3 regions of the Shewanella sp. SM95 genome follow, and region 2 is predicted to be linked to each of the others. Evidence: predicted binding sites of a transcription regulator. Region 2 holds the regulator's gene; each other region holds the start of a gene.
The links. The regulator LexA, encoded in region 2, represses DNA repair genes until DNA is damaged. The targets are predictions, from matches to a motif close to TACTGTATNNNNATACAGTA.

Region 1: recG (ATP-dependent DNA helicase RecG) is a predicted target of LexA. The motif match lies at 3,576-3,595, and genes of this name have one in related genera.
Region 3: recN (DNA repair protein RecN) is a predicted target of LexA. The motif match lies at 4,968-4,987, and genes of this name have one in related genera.

The regions. Positions count from the first base shown of each region.
Region 1 is NZ_JAKKSE010000015.1:93,259-100,440, reverse strand. It holds gene L5M29_RS15965 (beta-ketoacyl synthase chain length factor) at 1-46, opposite strand, end outside; gene L5M29_RS15960 (DUF3014 domain-containing protein) at 384-1,280, opposite strand; gene recG (ATP-dependent DNA helicase RecG) at 1,484-3,559, opposite strand; gene L5M29_RS15950 (DNA-binding response regulator) at 3,751-4,347, opposite strand; gene L5M29_RS15945 (sensor histidine kinase) at 4,347-5,426, opposite strand; gene L5M29_RS15940 (hypothetical protein) at 5,545-6,249, opposite strand; gene L5M29_RS15935 (calcium/sodium antiporter) at 6,500-7,182, opposite strand, start outside.
Region 2 is NZ_JAKKSE010000014.1:88,376-95,557, forward strand. It holds gene mtr (tryptophan permease) at 1-1,246, opposite strand, end outside; gene plsB (glycerol-3-phosphate 1-O-acyltransferase PlsB) at 1,246-3,669, opposite strand; gene lexA (transcriptional repressor LexA) at 3,830-4,450, shown strand; gene L5M29_RS15345 (cell division inhibitor SulA) at 4,447-4,959, shown strand; gene coxB (cytochrome c oxidase subunit II) at 5,363-6,895, shown strand; gene ctaD (cytochrome c oxidase subunit I) at 6,905-7,182, shown strand, end outside.
Region 3 is NZ_JAKKSE010000004.1:157,738-164,919, reverse strand. It holds gene barA (two-component sensor histidine kinase BarA) at 1-1,761, shown strand, start outside; gene L5M29_RS07575 (YjaG family protein) at 1,736-2,335, shown strand; gene L5M29_RS07570 (DUF3319 domain-containing protein) at 2,478-2,711, shown strand; gene lldR (LysR family transcriptional regulator LldR) at 2,748-3,647, opposite strand; gene L5M29_RS07560 (AEC family transporter) at 3,927-4,889, shown strand; gene recN (DNA repair protein RecN) at 5,018-6,676, shown strand; gene L5M29_RS07550 (phosphatidylglycerophosphatase A) at 6,820-7,182, opposite strand, start outside.

The DNA of each region.
Region 1 (7,182 bases), on a different contig from region 2:
GGGGGGCCCAAGCGCCCCAAGAGAGAATGCTGAATGTTAGTTGCACTACTTTGCCTCGACACTAAATTTAAGCTGTCTTAGTTATCCCTAACTAAGTTAGAACATTAATGGATTGTCATACCATAGTGAGGAGTATACGCGTTAGAAGAATGACGCTCGAAATGCCCTCTACAGCGTGGTCATTCTACACTATGCCCCTTCTTTTTATGAAGCCATTTGCATTGTGCGGGTTAACGGAATGGGATCAAGTGCTGTGATTTACAGCACTTATTCGACATTGAGTAACAAATATCGCAGTGGCTATCTGATTTCGCATACACTTTAACTTACAGGTTAAAATGAAAAAAGGCGCACTGAGCGCCTTTTGGCATGAGCTTGATAACCTATTGCGACAATTGATTCTCGATTTTACGCAGCGCTACTTTCAACTTGCGAGTATTTTCTGGACCCATACGGATCAACAGTTTTTGGGCACTGGGTAGTGCCTCTAAGTTAGGGTCAACGAATTGATAGTTAACGCTAATTGAATTCAGCTCAATCGGATCTTCAATAATAGGTGCTGCGAGTAACATTTTAATCGCTTGCAGCATTCTGTCGTTAAATTTGGCGTTGCTGTAGCCGAGTTCGGTAAAGGCTTCCTCTAGGAGCGGCGTCAGTTGCTTGTAAGTTGTGATTAAGCTCTGTTCGTCCATTTTGGCAATCGAGTCAACATAGGCGTCGTATCTGTGGAACCCCTCAGGATTTAAATACACTTTGTTGGTGATTTCTGAGACTGAGAACAGCTTCTCTGGTCCTTTAAGTGGGCTAACTTTACGGGTTAATTCACCCTGAGCTAGGTTATCCACGAATACCACAAATTGGCGGACGAGATCTTGCTGCACTAACGAAGAACTCAACACATTGTTATTGATCATGGCGAGGGCTTTTTGTTGCACAAATGCATCACTTTCAGCCAGCACAGGCACAGGTTCTACGACAACTTCAGGCTCTGCCACTGCAGTGGTTTCAGTGCTATTGGTGTTCGTTTCTGTAACGGCAGGCGTCGTCTCAGTGGTTTCAGGCTCTGGCGCACTTTCGAGCGTCATAGGTTCAGATGGCGGTGTTTCAGGCAATACAATAGGGGCGTTAGGAATGAGTTTAGGTGAGTCAGAATCACCGCTGTAGTAATAATATCCTCCGGCAGAAAGTAGCACGACGAGCACTATCGCAAAAAGCGCAAAGCGATTGCTGCTAGAAGACGTCTCTTGAGGTGTTATTCTATCATCTTGATTAACTTGCATTTTACATCCTTCGCTTGAGTGTCAAGGTAACTTGGTGAATACATGCAGCTAACATTAAAGTGCAAGAGCGGGCTATTTGAAGGCCGCAGGTTCATTTTGCAAGTTTCCATGCGCTTGTCTATAGCGCTTAGCTGAACATAAACAATTTATTTCGAGTAAAGGCTGATGTTACGCCTCGTTCTTTACCCTTTAATATTTGCGGCCTAAGCCTGCACATAGTGCTGTCTGTGCCCGAGCCAACGTAAAATAATTGCATCGACTTTTTCGGGAGCTTGCGCCATTACATGGCTCGCTAATTTCTGAATGTGTGGGATCAAAGCTTGATCGCGCACCAGATCGGCAATTTTGAGCTCAGCCAGTCCTGTTTGCTTAGTGCCAAGCACTTCACCCGGGCCACGAATTTCTAAATCTTTCTGCGCTATGATGAAACCATCATTGCTTTGTCTGAGTACGCTCAGTCTTTGGGTGGCGGTATGGCTCAACGGCGCCTTGTAGAGTAACACACAATGGCTTGCGATGGCGCCTCGACCGACTCGTCCGCGCAGTTGATGTAGTTGTGCTAGACCTAAACGTTCAGGGTTTTCAATGATCATCAGGCTGGCATTAGGCACGTCGACGCCCACTTCAATCACGGTTGTCGCTACCAGTAGATGAATAATGCCTGCCTTAAAGTCGGCCATGATTTGCTGTTTCTCGGCGCTCTTTAATCTGCCATGCACTAGGCCAATATTGAGCTCGGGCAGGGCGAGGCGCAGTTCTTCGGCCGTGTCTTCGGCGGCTTGGCATTCGAGCACTTCGGATTCTTCAATCAGAGTACACACCCAATAGGCCTGACGTTTATCTGTGATGACGGCGTTACGCACCCGTTCAAGCACTTCGTTGCGGCGTGAATCGGCAATCGCCACTGTGGTTACTGGAGTTCGTCCCGGCGGCAATTCATCGATAATGGACGTGTCGAGATCCGCATAGGCTGTCATCGCTAGCGTGCGCGGGATCGGCGTTGCCGTCATGATCAATTGATGCGGATGGAAACCTTGGCTCACGCCCTTTTCCCGCAGACCTAAGCGTTGGTGTACGCCGAATCTGTGCTGCTCATCTATGATAATTAACGCGAGTTTATTAAAGACCACATGCTGCTGGAAGATGGCATGGGTGCCAATCACCATTTGGGCTGCGCCGGATTCAATATCCGCAAGGGATTGCGCTCTTGCCTTGCCTTTAAGTTTACCCGCTAGCCAACCGACTTTAAGCCCGAGTGGTTCAAACCAAGCGGCAAAGTTAGTTGCATGCTGTTCGGCCAATAGCTCGGTCGGCGCCATCATGGCGACTTGATAACCGTTTTCAATCGCTTGCAGCGCAGCCATCGCCGCGACTAAGGTTTTACCCGAGCCCACATCCCCTTGCACTAAGCGCATCATAGGGTGCGGCTTTTCTAAATCTTTGCCTATATCGGCCACCACTCTTTGCTGGGCGCCTGTGGGCTTAAAGGGCAAAGCGGCAAGGAAGGGATTGAGCAACTGCCCCGTGGCCTGCATGGTCACTGCTGCATCTAAATTACTGCGCTGCCTTAGGCGTAGCATGCTGAGATTATGGGCGAGCAACTCTTCCTGCACCAGTCGCTGCTGGGCTGGGTGTTGGCCTAACTCTAAATCGAACTGAGAGCTCCCCGCAGGAGGTCGATGTAGCGTCTGCAGCGCTTGTTTAAGGCTGATGTTATTCGGTTGCAACTGAGGTGGTAGCAGCTCAGTTAAACCGCCATCTTCCAGTAATGCCAAAGCTTGCTCGGTCAGCTTTAGCCAACTCGCCTGTTTTAAGCCCTCAGTCGTGGGATAAATCGGCGTTAGGGTATCGCTTAGGTGAACATCTTCACCGGGATAGACGACTTTATATTCTGGATGCACTATCTCAGCTTGATGACTACCACGGCGCACTTCACCATAGGCTCGGATCATTAAACCATTTTGCATGGCATTACGCTGGGCGACAGAAAAGTTAAAGAAGCGCAGACTTAAGCTGCCCGTATCGTCGCGCACATTGCAGACCAGCATGCGCTTGCGGCCTTGGATGATTTGTGTCGATTGGATTTCAGCTTCTATAGTGCCATAACCGCCTAGGCTGAGGGCGGCAATGGGATAGATTTGGGTTCTGTCTTCGTAGCGCAGGGGTAAGTGAAACAGCAGATCTTGTACTGTTGTGATGCCGAGCTTTGCGAGTTTCTCCGCGACCTTTTTGGCGACGCCTTTGAGGTCGGTGATCGGAACAAGATCCAATTGCTGCAAGTCGTTAGCACTCAATCACTGTGAATTTATACATATATTAACAGAGAATAAGCGTAAGGCAATCTCAAGGGGAATTAGGGTGTTATCAAATTTTGTTTGGAAGCATAGCTAATATCCTTCTGTGGCCTTAAGACCACAAAATTGTTGATAAGATATCGTTAGGCTGAAAGCGTGGTTAACTGTGAGTGTTATTACAACCAGCCTTTTTGCTTGGCAATGCGGGCTGCATCGATTCGATTACTGGCATTGAGTTTGGCTATGGCTTCAGAGAGGTAGTTGCGAACAGTCCCTTCGGCGATAAAAAGAGTTTCGGCGATGTCGGAGGTGGATTTGCCTTCGCTAGCGAGGCGAAGAGCGCGGCGTTCTTTGTCGTTGAGTGGGTCGACATCGCCAATCGCCATCATCGCAAGTTCAGGATCGATCACTCGTTTTCCCGCCATTACTTGTTGAATCGCGTTGACTAAGGTTTCCGAGGGCGCATCTTTAAGCAAAAAGCCGCCCACACCCGCTTCGATGGCACGTTTTATATAGCCTGCACGGCCGAAGGTGGTAATGACCACTATCTTGGTTTGGCTATGTTGCTCCTTTAACCATGTGGCCAGCTCTAAACCTGTGCGGCCGGGCATCTCGATATCTGTTAGTAAGAGATCAAAACTTTGCTGTTTGAGTAAGCTTAGAGCTTCGTCGCCGTCACTCGCTTGGGTGATACTAAAACCCCCTGCAAGCGTAAGGAGTGCGGCGAGTGCTCCTCGCACCATGGCTTGATCTTCCGCCAATAAAATCTTCATTAATGTGTTGCTCCCTGCAAAGGTAAACTGACGGTAAATCTATATCCCTGTTCGAGATTATAGCTCAAGCTGCCGCCTAAACTGTCGAGACGCTCGCGTATACCAGTGAGGCCATTACCCTCTATAAAAGGTTTGGCCGCGGCATTGTCTTTGACTTCGAGCAGCAGGCGGTCTGATTGCTTAGAAAAGTGGATAGAGCATTCACTTGCACCGCTATGGCGAAGAATATTATTAATGAGTTCGGTGAGGATCAAACTCAGTTGGCTTTCTGTGGTTGCACCTAGCTTGGGTAGCTCACCACTGAGCTCGACACTTAAGCCTTTATCCCTTAAGGATTTACAAAGCTGCGTCACGCAACTCTCTAGACCTTTGTGTTTGTAGTCTGACACTGTGTGGCGGATCTGGCTTAAACTTTCCCTCGCAATTTGTCCTAGCTCAATCAATTGGGTTGATGCGAGTTCATATTCTTGTTTTGCGATAAGCTTTTCGGCTAGCTCGGCCTTAAGGGCGATGGAAGAAAGGCTATGCCCCATAATGTCGTGTAGATCCCGCGCGATACGTTCACGCTCAAGCATAGTGGCCAAGGTGGTAATTTCTTGGGCACTTTGCTGTTCTTTCAATTTATGCCGATAACGTCTGCGTTCGGCGACACCAAACATGCCCACGCCGAGCACTAATCCCGAGCCGTAAAGCGGAAAGTAGTAACTGTTAAAGTGGTAAATCTCATTGAGGGCAAACAGCAGGCCGATGAGGGCTGCAATAGCCAACAGACAGGTCCGGAGAGGATAAAAAAAGCCAATGAAGAAAGCGGCAAAGGTAAATAGCGAGATAGAGCCTGGGTTGATTGGTGTGATCGCTATTGCTATGGCCACCATAATGAGAATGGGCAGATAGGCGCTACGGCTATTGCACTTATAGGTCCAAAAATAACTGGCAATAAAAGGGATTAACACGGCAAAACTGAGGGCGATTTTCCAGCTTGGATAGGGATTAATGGCAAGTGGGATCAGATAAAACACTAAGTTTATCAAATACACCCAAGCAAGTTTTCGTTCGAGCTGAAGGGGAGTGCTTATCATGATGCCTCTGTGTCACTGAGTTGGTTGTTGAATGCCCACCGATGGCATCTGTTTTAATTTATTCTTTTTAGGGATTGGCGCTATCGTCAGCGCCATAGATCCCCGTTAACAACTTTGTCTATTTTGCACTTAATTGCTGATTTTGTTGAAGCAAAAATTTTGCCCAACCATAATCTGCTTGTACTTTGATCGCTTGTTGCCAATCTTCAATCGCGCCTTGGCTATCGCCTAATTCCTGTTTAGCGAGCCCGCGCCACGTGTAAGCTTCGGCTTCACCCCAGCAAATGTTGTCGCAAGGCTGGGCGAATCTTTCTATGGCTGTAGTGGCTAAGGTCTTAGCATTTTGCATGCTGCCGCCAAATATGGCTGGCGTGTTATAGGCGGCGATGGCTTTAAGAAGCGCTACCCGTGGATTTTGTGGTTCTAATTGTTCGGCACTGGCAATCGCCTTGGCGGATTTCATGCCGAGCGTTGCACCTTTACTATTATCTAAGGCGATTTGCATGCCATAAACCGACGATAACAGGGCAAGGGATTCTGCATTCGCTTGGCTGGTTTCGAGTGCTTCTAATGTGGTTTGCGCTGTAGTCAGTGCGCTGCTAGCGAGTGTTTTCTGCCCCATTACATTGGCACTGATGGCTAAGCGATAGTTCGCATAGGCTTTATCATAATCTTGAGTGCTACCGCTCAGTTGTTGTAATTGCGTTAGATTCATCGCATTCGAGGCCGCGTCTACATTGGTGATGTTAGTGTTTGATGACGTTGCTGCAAACGAGTGAGTACTGATAAGCAAAAAGCTGGAGGCGAGGAGTAATGTTTTCATGGTATTTCCTTATTGAGTGAGTTTCCCAATGTTTGGGTACGGGCTCATTATCAGAAATTCGATAGAAGAACTGCAGACACAAAGGTCATGGCTTTGGCATGACAAATGTCATCAGTTGAGTTGTGTGCTTATATTCTTTATGAGGTGTGCTTTAAAGAAGGTGCGTGATGAATAAAGGACAGCAATACCTAGAGAGCAAAACACCGGAGAGGCTCCGGTGTTTTTTTTATCGCAAATGATCAGCTAAGTGTTATACCACAGCTTGAGTGCTCGCTTGGTTTATTAGGTAGCCCAAGTAACCTAAGTAGCACAGTAGTAATACTGAACCTTCGCGGCGGCCAATACGAAATCCTGTCCAAGCGAAAGGTAAAATCATGATGGCAAATGCCAACATCACTATGAAATCAAAGGGTTGGAAGCCAAGTGATGATACTGGCTGTACTATTGCAGTAATACCTAAAATACCCAAAATATTGAATATGTTAGAACCGACAACGTTACCTATGGCTATGTCACTCTGACCTTTCAGTGCCGCTAGAACAGAAGTTACTAACTCTGGCATACTGGTACCAATCGCCACGATCGTTAAGCCGATAATGACTTCACTGATACCGAAGGTCTTGGCTAAATCTACCGCGCCGTTGACAAACAAAATACCGCCACCGACTAACATACCAATACCGACTAAGATAAATAGGGCTGAAAGTAGCGGATTATTTGGACCTGCTTCAATCTCTTCCTCTTCATTACCATTTTTCGAGCTGATGTAACTAAAGGCTAAATAACCGAACAGTAGTGACAGTAATATCACACCGTCAATTAGGCTGAGCTCGCCATCTAACAAGAGTGCCCAGAACAACATGGAAGCCAATATCATCAAAGGGATATCACGCTTTACGACTTGAGATTGCACTTGAATAGGGCGGATAAGTG
Region 2 (7,182 bases):
GCGGCAGTAAATTTGCCATCGCGAGCAGATGACATGCACCCGTGACTATGCCAAATAACACCACAAGAATAATCAGCGGTGTACCGCCTATCACTCTAAAACCTGTGCTATCGGGGAACAACTGCCGCGATTTATAGGCCATCAGCGCCGGGACAATTACCGCCCATACAGTTGCCGCTAATGCCGCAAAGCCAATCGCCACCAAGAAGCCATCGGGAAACAGTAATCCTAAAATCGTTGGCGGCACAAAGGTCACTAACGCGGTTTTCATTCGGCCAGAGCGTGAATCATCAAAACCAAACAAATCGGCGAGATAATCGAACAAACCTAAGGTCACCCCTAAGAAAGATGAAGCCACAGCCAAGTTGGCAAACAAGGTCAACATACTGTTTAACCAGCTACTCGCCATCACCTCAGACAAAGCGCCCACCAACACACCCATATTGCCGCCTTGGGCAATAATGTCGATAAACTGGCTGCGGGGAATATTGCCCATAGTTGCCGCTAACCAACAGGCATAAATCACCAGTGCGATAAAGGTGCCGACGAAAATCGCCTTGATAATGGTGGAGGAATCTTTGCCGTAATACTTCACTAAGCTGGGAACGTTACCATGGTAACCAAAACTGGCGAGACCAAAGGGCAGCGCCGCCCACAGATAAGGTGAAAAGCTGTTATTACCATCGGGTTCGAGCAACTTAGTCACATCAATTTCGATCAATAAATTGCCGATCGCGAGGAAGAAGGTAATGATCATACCGCCGAGCATAATCGTGGTAATGCGATCCACGGCCTTAGTGCTGATCAACACTATGCTCGCCAATACTATGGCAAACACTAGCCCTGCCACACTTTGCGGTAACTCAATTCCCATGCCCTGCAAGCTGTGATTCACAATCGAGCCACCGCCGCTGATATAGGCATAGGTCAAAATATACAGCACGAACGCGATGGAAACGCCGTTCACTATCCGCCAAAACTGCCCTAAGGTTTGCTTGCTTAAAGTATCGAAGCTAGCACCCGGTTCGAAATGCAAATTGGTTTCGAGTAGCAATAAGCCCGACATCAACATGCAAAACCAAATGCCCAATAACATTAAAATCGAATAGCCAAACCACATACCTGCACCGACCACGGGCAGAGAAAACATCCCAGCACCTACGGTCGTGCCAGCAATAATCATGGCGCCGCCGAGCAAGGACTTACCTGCGGGCTTATGCTTAGCCGCATTCATATGATTTGCCATTAAACTGTATGCTCCGCGGTGACACTCGCCACTATCGTTTGTTTCACTGACGGACGTAATAAGCTATTGGCTTGATCTCGTATGCGATTGATATTGGACTTATCTTGGTTATCCGCTAGATATCCCAATTCTTTGAGCTTAACGCTCAAGGTGCCGTAAAGTTTCTTATCGTAGAACTCTGGCGCAGTAATGCCATGCAAAGCGCCTAAACGCTGGGCAAGTAGATGACTCTCAGACTCAAGTTCTGAGCGCTCCATCTTAGGTCTGTTCGCTAACAGATTGAAGATAATGGCATAGCGTTGCAGAGTTTCGCTCACTGAACTGGCTAACAATAATAGTTGGCTAGTGTGTTCAGGCACGACAGTTAAGGTATCAGTCTCAACCACTAACCCTTGTTCAATGAAGAAATCCAGCACTTGATTGACATAGGCAGGTACATCCTTAATGCCCATGAAGAGTTCGGCTTTCAGCAGTGGATAAAAATCGGCAACGATTGACACAACTTGCTGACGCGGGATCTGCTCATTATGCGTTAAACAACTCGCAATTAATGACGGTACAATAAATAAGTGGATGATATTGTTACGATAGTAAGTCATAGACACTGCCTGACTCGTCTCGATAGACACAATTTCACCTAAAGGATCGGCGCAAACAACAAACTTGTTCAGCTCTAAACCTTGCTGCACTAAATGCTTACCATCACCTTCGGCAACCGAAGTATAAGTAGTGTAAGGCACTTTTTTGAGTAGAGTCAGATACAGATCAAGCTGACGTTCCAGCAGACTGCGCTCTAAGGCATTTTGATCTGTGGCCAACAACACTAAACTCGTCAAGGTCACCGAACTCGCCGCCGCCGCATCGTTAATATTCGTCATCACTCGATTCGCCAGCACGTTTACCGCTGGCGTTAACCAGCTTGGTTTTTGCTCAGGATCATCGGCCAACTCAGTACGCCAGTTTGGCGCGCGCTCATTTAAGAAGTTTTGCAGAGTAATCGGCTCGCCAAAGTTCACATAACCTTGGCCGAAATTACCAAGTTTGCGAATCGCACCAAACACCTGCCACACAGATTCTTTTTTCTTTTTCTTACCACTTAACTCTTTATGATACGTCGCCACTTCCATCACATGGTCATAGCCTAAATACACAGGCACTAGCGTGACTGGACGCTCGATACCGCGCAGCACACTGTTCATCGTCATGGCGATCATGCCAGTTTTCGGCGCCAACAGACGGCCAGTACGTGAACGGCCACCTTCGGAGAAGTATTCCACCGAATAACCTTTAGCAAACAGCTGATCTAAATACTCACGAAATACTGCGGTGTACAGCTTATTGCCATTAAAACTACGGCGGATAAAGAAGGCACCACCGCGACGGAACATAGGTCCCGCGGGCCAGAAATTGAGGTTAATGCCGGCAGCAATGTGCGGCGGAACCATGCCTTGATAATACAAAATATACGATAACAGCAGGTAATCCATGTGGCTGCGATGGCAAGGCACATAAACAATCTCGTGGCCATCGTGGTGTAACTGCCGAACTTGCTCGGCGCCTTTAATGTTGATCCCGCTGTAAAGCTTGTTCCACAGCCAAGTTAAAAAACGCTCGGCAATACGCACTAAACTGTCTGAGTAATCGGCAGCGATTTCATCGAGATACTCAATAGCCGTCTCGCGCGCTTGGGTCTCAGAAATCTTTTTACTGGCGGCTTCTTCTTGAATCGCTTTGCGCAGCGACTCAGATTTGAGTAACGAATGAAACAGTGCTTGGCGGTTTGGCAGCACAGGCCCTGTCATTACCTTACGTTGACGACGGAAATGCACGCGCGCAACCCGTGCTAACTTATGGGCAATCCCCATGTCGGTGCCATGTTCGTCAGCCATGTAACGCAGGGATACGGCATTCGAAAACTGCACGAAGTTATGTCGACCTAAGAACAGAATCATCAAGCACTTGCGCAACCAAGTCGGGTTTTCCCGCTCAAATACGGCCGCCTTCATAGTGTCGTCTTCTTTCCCTGGCGTGCGACCCCAATACAAGCTCACGGGCACCAGTTGAATATCCAATTCAGGACGTTCCTTATGCACGGCTAACAAACGCATAAAGCATTCGAGGAAAGGCTCATTACCAGCACGTTCGCCAAACAGTGGCTTACGTCCTTGAAGACAGACAACCCGAGGCGCAGTCACACCATTAGCCACTAGAGGCTCATAAGGGCTTGGTAAGCCTAACTTAGCCGTTATTTCGCTCAAAGCAGCGATGTCACTGAGGGATTCTGTTTTCATCACATAAACAAGGGGTCTGGAAGCATCCAGATTCAGATCGGCAAAGGGATCCTGAGGCACCACAATAGTGTGCACTAAGTGTTTTTGGATCCAACGTAATGATTTCAACCAAAGAGAGTCGTGTTTAGGCATTATTCTTATGCAATTAAGTGCGTTTACTAGCCCGATAGAATACCAGACTATGGGCAATATTCGCTAATTCTCTCCAACATAGCTAAAAAGTGGTTAATACTTGCGCTGCAAATAATACTGTATATACTAACAGTAACTGTATAGAAAAACAGGAAACACCATGAGACCTTTGACGCCACGCCAAGCTGAAATTTTAGAGCTAATTAAACGAAATATTGCCGATACTGGCATGCCACCCACTCGGGCAGAAATCGCAACCCGTTTAGGTTTTAAGAGCGCCAATGCGGCTGAAGAACATCTTAAAGCGTTGGCAAAAAAGGGCTGCATTGAGATCATGCCAGGCACATCTCGAGGCATTCGTCTGCCTGCGGAAATCGAAGATTTGACTGAAACAGGTTTACCGCTCATCGGCCAAGTGGCCGCGGGTGAACCTATCCTCGCCCAAGAACATGTTGAACAGTACTACCAAGTCGACCCAAGCATGTTTCATCCCGCCGCCGATTTTTTACTGCGAGTAAAGGGCGACAGCATGAAAAATATCGGTATTCTCGAAGGTGATTTGCTGGCAGTTCATAAAGTAGAACAAGCTAGAAATGGTCAAGTGGTTGTCGCTAGAGTCGATGACGATGTCACTGTTAAACGTTTCGAAAAAAAAGGTAATGTAGTCTATCTACATGCCGAAAATGAAGATTACTCCCCGATTAAAGTGGATTTAGGCTTCCAAAGTTTAACAATTGAAGGACTCGCCGTCGGTGTGATCCGTAATGGAGATTGGCTATGAATAAACTACTTGGCAATGCCCCCCGCCATCCGGGCTTGTGGCTCGATGAAGTCCGTGATGCCGACTATGACTGGCACCATGCGCCTATCGCCTGTATGCCAACCAAGACTCAAGGTCGCCAAGAATTAATTCATCTGAGTGCACAACTCGCTCAGTTAAGCCAACAGGGCCGTTGGTTAGTGCTCATCAACCCTCCAAGTATTGGCTACAAGCAAACACTCGCTAGCGCAGGTGTGCGTATGGATAGAGTTTTGCTGGTACATGCTAAAGATGAAGTCGAAACCCTGTGGGCGATGGAAAAAGCCCTAACAAGTGGTACGTCCAGTGCAGTCATTACTTGGACTCAATCATTAGATGCGCGGGATAATCGACGCCTACAAATCGTGGCTAAAAGTGCCCGAGCTATGGGTATAGTGCTTGAAGACGTAAACAGTCACTTACATGCCGACGTACGCATTGAGCAAGGCAATCTCTTCGGTCAGCAATCTTTTTTTAGCGCTGTACATTAAATATTCATTTAATTTTTTACCTTGAAAGCCGCCTCACCTATGAATGTGAGGCTTTTTTTTGGCAATTTTTCAGATAATTAGATAAATAAGTGATCTTGATCAATATTTAAACAGCAAGTATGGTTGGTTAAGTCGGTGGTGATATATCACCTTCCGTGGTCAATGAATCGAGTATTTATCGAACTCGAAGCGCCACTAAAAATAGAGAACAGATTTATTTCAGCAGTATGTGCCAGCGTGGCTAATTACCAGCAGTAACAATACTTGATTAAAAGTAACAGCCGCCAACGCACGTTGAAGTCAAAAAAGCTTTTTTGGGAACTGAAGAGTTTGCATAGAGTTGAGACTTACTGTGTTGCTCTTCTTTGTAGTTGCTATTCGCAATTGGCAGAGGAGAAGTCTTGTGAAGCAATTGTTGTATTGTTTACTCGTGGTGCTTTTCGCACCACCGTTGACCGCCGCGGACATGCGGTTCAACATGACCCCTGGCGTGACCGAGATCAGTGGCAAGGTTTATCACTTGCACATGACCATCTTGTATATCTGCTGCGCAATAGGCCTAGTGGTCTTTGGCGTCATGATTTACGCCATGATCAACCACAGAAAATCCAAAGGCGCTGTCGCGTCCCACTTTCACGAAAGCACTAAAGTTGAAATCGCTTGGACGATTCTGCCATTTATCATTTTGATCTTAATGGCGATTCCAGCGACAAAAACTTTAATCGCAATGGAAGATCCCAGCAACGCCGATCTCACCGTAAAAGTCACGGGGTCCCAATGGAAATGGCATTACAGCTATTTCGATCAAGATATTGATTTTTATAGCATACTGACAACACCCAGAGCACAAATTGAAGGCACCGAAACCAAGGGTGAAAACTATCTATTGGAAGTCGATAAACCGCTCGTTCTACCGATAAACCGCAAAATCCGCTTTCTGATGACTTCAGAGGATGTCATCCATTCTTGGTGGGTACCCGCCTTTGCAATTAAGAAAGATGCCAACCCTGGATTTATCAATGAGGCTTGGACTCGCATCGACAAACCCGGCATTTACCGTGGTCAATGCGCCGAGCTCTGCGGTAAAGACCATGGTTTTATGCCTATCGTAGTACAAGCGTTACCTGAAGCCGAGTTTGAGGCTTGGGTAACAGAGCAGAAACAAGCCGCAGGTGCTGCGGCTGAAGCCGCTCAAGCCGCTTTATCACAAACCCTAAGTAAAGAAGAGTTGATGACTCAAGGTGAACAAGTTTACCTCGGGCACTGCGCAGCCTGCCACCAGCCCAATGGTGAAGGGTTGCAAGGCGTATTTCCGCCCCTTAAAGGTAGCCCGATTGCAACGGGACCACTCAGCGGTCACCTTGAAATTGTGCTCAACGGTAAAACGGGTACTGCCATGCAAGCGTTTAGTAAGCAATTGACCGCACAAGAAATCGCGGCAGTGACTACCTACGAGCGGAATGCTTGGGGCAATAATACTGGCGATGCAGTGCAAGCCAAAGACGTCAACGAGTACATGAACGGCAATTCTGCACAAACATCCGCCGCGGTACCAAGCAGTACAACTCCGACACCCGCACCTGCAGACGTCTCAGCTGCAATCGATCCCGCAAGCCTCCCCACACTCAGCCATGACGCCCTCATGGCCGAAGGTGAAACTGTCTACGCGACCTTCTGTGCTGCCTGCCATCAAGTGACAGGTGCAGGAATACCACCCGCCTTCCCCGCGCTAGTGGGTAGTGCTATCGCCATTGGACCAGTCGCCAATCACATCGATATTGTGATGCACGGCAAAACGGGCACGGCTATGCAGGCATTTGGCAAACAGCTTAGCCCACAGCAACTTGCAGCAGTCATTACCTATGAACGCAATGCTTGGGATAACAATACCGGCGATACAGTGCAACCTGCTGATATCGCAAGTCATGGACAGTAGGGGATAATGATGAGCACTACGACTCAAGATCAAACCGCAGCCCATGATGACCATCATCATGGTGCGCCAAAGGGCATCATGCGCTGGCTGCTAACCACCAACCATAAAGACATAGGTACTTTGTATTTATGGTTCAGCTTCATTATGTTCTTAACCGGTGGCGCTATGGCCATGGTGATCCGCGCTGAACTCTTTCAACCTGGATTACAATTGGTCGAGCCCAACTTTTTCAACCAAATGACAACTGTTCATGGGCTGATCATGGTATTCGGTGCGGTAATGCCAGC
Region 3 (7,182 bases), on a different contig from region 2:
CTGGGTATCATCAACGACATTCTCGACTTTTCTAAACTCGAAGCCGGTAAAATGGTGTTAGAAAACATGCCCTTCGGCCTTAGGGAAACCATAAGCGATACGATTACCTTGATCTCCGGCAGCGCTCAGGCCAAAGGCCTAGAACTCGTCGTCGATATCGCCCCCAACGTGCCCGACAATGTCAATGGCGATGCCATGCGCGTATGCCAAATCATCAATAACTTGGTTGGTAACGCGATTAAATTCACTGACTCTGGCAGCGTGATGGTCAAAATCGAACTGCAGAGCCAGTCGGACGAACAAGTGGTACTACGCTGTGATGTGGTCGACACAGGTATCGGCATCGATGAAAGCCAGCAGGACTTTTTATTCCAAGCCTTTGGCCAAGCAGACTCGTCGATTTCGCGCCGCTTTGGTGGCACCGGCTTAGGTTTAGTGATCACTAAACGTTTAGTGAATCAAATGGGCGGCCAAATCGGCTTTACTTCATCCCCAGAAAAAGGCTCAAACTTCTGGTTCAGTTTGCCGCTCGGCTTAGGTCAATTCCAAATCGGTGACTCACTGCCGCTCGAAAAACTCAAAGACAAAACTATACTGTTTTACGAACCACGAGTACTCACCCACGCAGTATTAAGCCGCCAATTGAATCAATGGGATACAAAAGTCACCCATCATCAGCATATACCAAGCTTGTTGACTACGCTCACCACGGCTGAAGCGCCATACGACTATGTTCTCCTGAGTTGCCATGGGTTTAGCGATTCAGCACAACTGGTAAGTACACTAAACTTAGCGAAGACCAAAACAGATTGCCTTATAGTGCTATACGATTGCCAAGAACAAGATGCCTTAACCCAATTTATTCGCCCGAATGCCGATGTGGTGTTGTCTCTGCCAGTTAGTGAGCATCAGCTTGCGCGCAACTTACTCTATCCACCGATGGAGTACGACATCATAGCCCCTGCGACAATATCCACACCGGTAGCTCGCCAATCCTTAACCGTGCTAGCGGTAGATGATAACTTTGCCAACTTAAAACTGATTGATACTTTACTCAGCGAATTAGTGACGACTGTGGTTGCCGTCAACAGCGGTGATGAGGCAGTTAAACAGGCGAAGACTCGCACCTTCGACTTGATCTTTATGGATATCCAAATGCCTGGCACAGATGGCATTAGCGCCACGAAGCAAATTCGCCAAGGCTCGATGAACCGCAACACGCCGATAATTGCCGTGACAGCCCATGCCATTGCCGAAGAACGCGAACTGATTTTAGGCAGTGGTATGGACGGATATTTGCCTAAACCTATTGATGAAGCGGCGCTCAAAGATATTATTCATCGCTGGATCACTCGACCTAAGTTCACCCATTTTGACCTGCATACGCTGAACTGGGATTTATGCTTAACCCAAGCCAATCACAAGGCCGATCTCGCCTTAGATATGCTCAGAATGTTGCTCGACTCATTACCGCAAACCGTGGCGACGATTCAAACGGCGCTAAGTCAAAACGATCACCCAGTCATGCTCAGTACTATCCATAAGCTGCATGGTGCGAGCTGCTACTGCGGCGTGCCCACCACACAAAGGTTATGCCAAGAAATTGAATCGGCACTAAAACGTGAAACATCGGTTGAAGATCTCGAACCCGAAATACTAGAGTTACTTGATGAGTTAACTAAGGTAGAATCTGCGGCAAATCAAGTGATATCACAGCTATCAGCGGAAATAACAGATGACCAAAAAAACGGGCTTCTTTAAACGTCTCAAGGCGTTAACACTGCCACAAAAACAACTCTTTGCCACTGCACTTTGCCAACGTATGTTGCCCAACTATCAACTGTTTTCCGAAGTCTGTGAGTTTGGCGATCCTACTGTGTTGAGTACCGCATTAGAACTATTGTGGCAATCCCAGTACGACTCCAAGCTCAAATTCAATGTCGATGTGCATCTGCAACGCTTGGAAGATAACACCCCAGATCCTGCTGATTTTGAAGCCTATGGCGTCTATCCTGCTATGGATGCAGTGGTCGCCATATCGACCTTACTAGGTGCGATTCAAGGCAAAATTGAAGAAGACATAGTCAATATCAGCAAATTGTCATCCAGCACAGTGGCTAACTACATCGAAGCGATCAGCGATGTCGATTTAGTGGATGAAGCATTAGATGATTTCGTTTTCGCCCATGAAGTTATGGAAGAAGAGAAAGAATTACAAAATTCTCTGCTGGAAATTATTGAAGAAAATCCGAAGATCACCGCAGAACTGGTCAAAGGTTTACGCAAAGACATTATCGAAGCTGGCGTATCAAATATCGGTATCAGCGTAGCTTAACTGATGAGGTGCTTGGGGTTACTCAAGCACCTATTATCCATGCAGAATAAGAAAGGGATCATCGTTTTACACCCTCACCAACGAATCCCGTCAAAGATATCCAGTTGCTATAAATAGCATCAATAAAGATTGAGTTATTCCAATGAGAAAGATTGTTTATCAAGGATTTATCTTAACCAATAGCGAAGGACGCACCGACAGTTGGAAACTGACCATCAAAGATCAACAGCGTATCGGTTCTTTATTTGAACTACGGCGTTTAGTGGGATACTTCTTAGAACTCGGCATACTGCCCGCGACACGCTCCAGCCTGCAAGACGCAAAACAAACGCAAAACACCATGAGCAAAAACACCGTAAAACCTAAAAGACGCTAAAAATCAGTTCCCTTATTAAAGAATAACTCGGTTAAATCAACGCATAGAGAATAACTCTGGCGCCTTTGACTGCATAAACTCAATAAAGACTCTTACCTTTAGCGGCTGCTGGCTGCGCTGATGATATAAAATCGAAATTCGCCTCTGTTCGCCAATCCATTCAGGCAGTAATACTTTAAGTTTTCCCTCTTTAATCTGCTGTTTTACAAATAGTTCAGGACCATACAAGATCCCGCCATGGCCTAAGGTCGCCTGAATCGCTCCGTGTAAATCCGTGAGGGTGAGCTTAGTCGGGCCATTAAAATAAAAAGACTCGCCGCTTGGATGCTTTAAATGCCAATTAAACAGCGGCCAGACTTTTATCAGTTGATGGGCTTCAAGATCATCGGGATGCTCAAGTTTAGGTGCCTGAGCCAAATATTCTGGTGTGGCAAACAGGCAATAGTCGAGCTCGCCTAAGGTACTCGACACCCAAGAAGAATCAGGCTGAGCCCCGCCAACAATCGCCACATCTATACCTTTGTCGATCAAATCCACTAACTCATTGCTCTGGGAAATGTGCAAACGGATATCTGGATACAAACGGCCAAACTCATTCAATGCCTGAATAAACACAATGGAAATAATCGAAATCGGTGCGGCGATGCGCAGGGTTCCCTCGGGTTTATCACTGCCTAAACCACTTAGTTCATCAAATTGAGCAACCACACTCTGGTAGCGTTGAAAGAGCGCCAGCCCTTCCTCCGTCAATCGTAACTTGCGGGTACTGCGCATAAAGAGCTGTTTATCGAGCTTCTCTTCCAACTTCGCTAACTTGCGGCTCACAGTGGCGATGGGCATATCGAGCTCCTTCGCCGCCTGCGAAAAACTGCCCGCATTGACTAAATGCACAAAAAGATAGACAAGTTGTAGTTCAGCGCCTAAATCATCACTCATTGCATATCCTAATTTCACATATTGGGTATTGACGTTAAAACGCTAAATTCACTAAGTGATTGTGTTTTAAACATTGAATTATTCACTTATACGACCATAGCGCAATAGCCTTAGATTGAAATGGTATGTTATTTTGTGGCGAGTTTTACTGCGCTGGCGCTAGTTCTGGTTCTAAAGTGACATAAAAAAGGCAAGCGCCCACCTAAAATCATAGCGATAGTAGAAATGACGGTGGTGGCTGAGTTTATTCAAATTTAATCGTAAGGATGAGTGAGGGAAATGACCATTTTAACCCCTCTGTTTGCCGTCTTCGGGATCATGTTGCTCGGCACACTAGTGCAAAAATTAAAACTCTTGCCCGTCGATACGGACCAAGTGCTAAACCAATATGTGTACTATATTGCATTCCCCGCGATCATGCTTATCGCCCTCGCGCAGCAGCCGATTGGTGAGATTTTGCAATGGGGATTTATTGCGGGCTACAGCACGGCTATGGTGATCACTTATCTTGTCTGCCTTGGGCTCTCGCTGCTTGCTAACCCTAAACAGCATGCGGTTGCCGCTATTCGAGCCCTCAATGCCACCTTTGGTAATACCGCATTTATTGGTATTCCACTACTCATCATCCTCTTTCCGCAGCAGCAAAGCGCCTTAGTCGCCGCTGCGATTGCCAGCTTATTATCCGTGCTGATGTTTGCCGTCGCCTTAGTCTCGATGGAATTGGCCACAAACACCCAAAGACAACACCACGCCTTAGTCATAATGGCGATGGCGGTCGGTAAAAACCCTATCGTTATTGGTAGCTTAATTGGTGTCGGCATTTCGGCGCTAGAGATAAAACTGCCCTCAGGGCTGGCGCTCATGATCCAGCAAATTGGCAATACCTCAAGCCCGTGCGCCCTATTTGCTATCGGCATGGTGCTCGCCAAAGCGATGCGCTACCAGAAAGATAGCAGCGTATTTAGCCCCAAGAATTTTATCGAACTGAGCCTTATCAACCTCTTCAAGCTAGTTGTCCAACCGGCACTCGTCTACTTTATGCTTAGCCGTTTTGGTGTGAGCGGCGACTACCTGATCATGGGCGTGATCTTAAGCGCACTGCCCACTGCGGCGAGCGTGTACTTGCTCGCCCAGCGCTATAATACTCAGGCTTCTACCAGTGCTCAGGGCATTCTATTTGGCACCTTAGTTACTTTTTTTAGTTTGCCTATCTTAGAAAGCTTAGTAAGAACCCATGCATAATCAGTCAATTAAAAATATTTACTGCCGATAATGCCGATTATTTACCCAAGCCACTTTACTGTATATAAAATCAGTATATACTGTTTATCAATACAGTGGTTTGGTATGTTTTTCGACAGGAATTCACTATGCTTTGCCAACTCAGCATTAATAACTTCGCAATCGTCCGTTTTTTAGAGCTGGATTTTCGCCCCGGTATGACCAGCATCACAGGTGAAACCGGTGCGGGTAAATCGATCGCCATCGATGCGCTAGGCCTGTGCCTAGGCAATCGCGCCGATGCCAGCAGTGTTCGCCCAGGAGCCAATAAAACCGAAGTCAGCGCCCGCTTTTCCTTGGACGATATTCCACTGGCAAAACGTTGGTTAGAAGATAACGATCTTGAACTCGATGATGAGTGCATTCTACGTCGGACTATTGGTAGCGATGGCCGATCACGCGCCTACATCAATGGTAATCCAGTGCCGCTGACGCAGCTAAAATTACTGGGTCAGTTACTTATTGGTATTCACGGCCAACATGCCCACCATGCAATGTTAAAAAGTGAACATCAACTCACCCTGCTCGACAGTTATGCCAACCACAGATTGCTTATCGATACGGTTGCCGCTAGCTTTCAACGCTGCAAGCAAATTGAGGCCGATCTAAAACAACTCGAAGCCTCACAGCATGAACGTATTGCCCGTAAGCAATTAGTGCAATATCAAGTAGAAGAACTCGATGAGTTTGATCTTAAAGTTGATGAGTTCGATGAGATTGAGCAAGAGCACAAACGTCTGGCTAATGGCACTGAGTTGATTGATACCTGTCAGGCGAGCTTAGATATACTCACTGAAGGCGAAGAGAACAATATAGAGTCGCTGCTTAATCGAGTCGTTTCCCTCGCCGAAGATCTGCAAAGCTACGATCCTGCATTAAGCAATATCAACACTATGCTCAATGATGCCTTAATCCAAGTGCAAGAAAGTGCAGGCGAATTACAGCACTATTTGAGTAAGCTTGAACTCGATCCAACCCACTTTGCCTATTTAGAAGAACGGCTATCAAAAGCCATGCAACTGGCGCGTAAACACCATGTCAGCCCAAATAAACTAGCCGAACATAATTTGGCATTAAAGGCAGAGCTGAGCACCTTAGACAGTGACGAAAGTAAACTTGAAGAAATTCAACTACAGGTCGATGCTAGCAGAGCCGCTTACCTTAGCAACGCACAAAAACTCAGCCAAAGCCGGGCTAGATATGCCAAAGAACTCGACAAACTCGTGACTCAGTCAATCCACGAACTGAATATGCCAAAGGGTAAATTTACTATCGAAGTCAATTTCCACCCAGAGCAAATGTCAGCCAACGGCAGTGATAATATCGAATTTATGGTCACCACTAACCCTGGCCAACCTTTACAACCGATTTCGAAAGTCGCGTCTGGCGGTGAGCTTTCACGCATAGGATTAGGGATCCAAGTGATTACCGCGAAAAAAGTTGCCACACCGACATTAATTTTCGATGAGGTGGATGTCGGGATTTCTGGCCCCACCGCCGCAGTGGTGGGCCGCATGTTACGCAGCTTAGGGGAATCGACCCAAGTACTGTGCGTGACTCACTTGCCGCAAGTTGCGGGCAATGGTCATCAACACATGTTCGTCGATAAATTTAATAAGGCAGGCAGTACTGAGACCACAATGAAATCGCTCGATCGTGAGCAGCGTATCCAAGAGCTTGCAAGACTGTTAGGTGGTGATACTATCACCAGCAATACCCTAGCGAACGCAAGGGAACTGCTGCAATAATAAAATCGAGCAGAAAAGGGATAAGCAGCGAATCCCTTCAATCAAGCTTCAATCAAAAAAATGCAAAATCAAGAGTAAGGGTTAGTTGTTGCCCATGTTAACTAACAAGTTAGATTAGCTATCATGTCAGACTAGCGAAAATGTTAGCTAACATACCAGACTAGCCCTTGCAGACAAATAAACGAAAACACGCCCGCTAAGACATCGTCAATCATAATGCCAAAGCCACCATGAACTTTGGCATCGAGCCATCGAATAGGCCAAGGTTTGATAATGTCGAAAAAGCGAAATAGACCAAAGCCGACTAACAACCAACCCCAACCTGCTGGTGCCGCTATCATAGTGATCAGTAGCCCAACCACTTCATCCCACACAATCGCACCGTGATCGTGAACACCCATGTCTTGCGCCGCTTTACCACAGATATAAAATCCTGCGAATACACCCACTAAGGTTAAGCCGATATACCAAGTGAGCGGTAATGGCGCCATCAATAAATAGAGGGG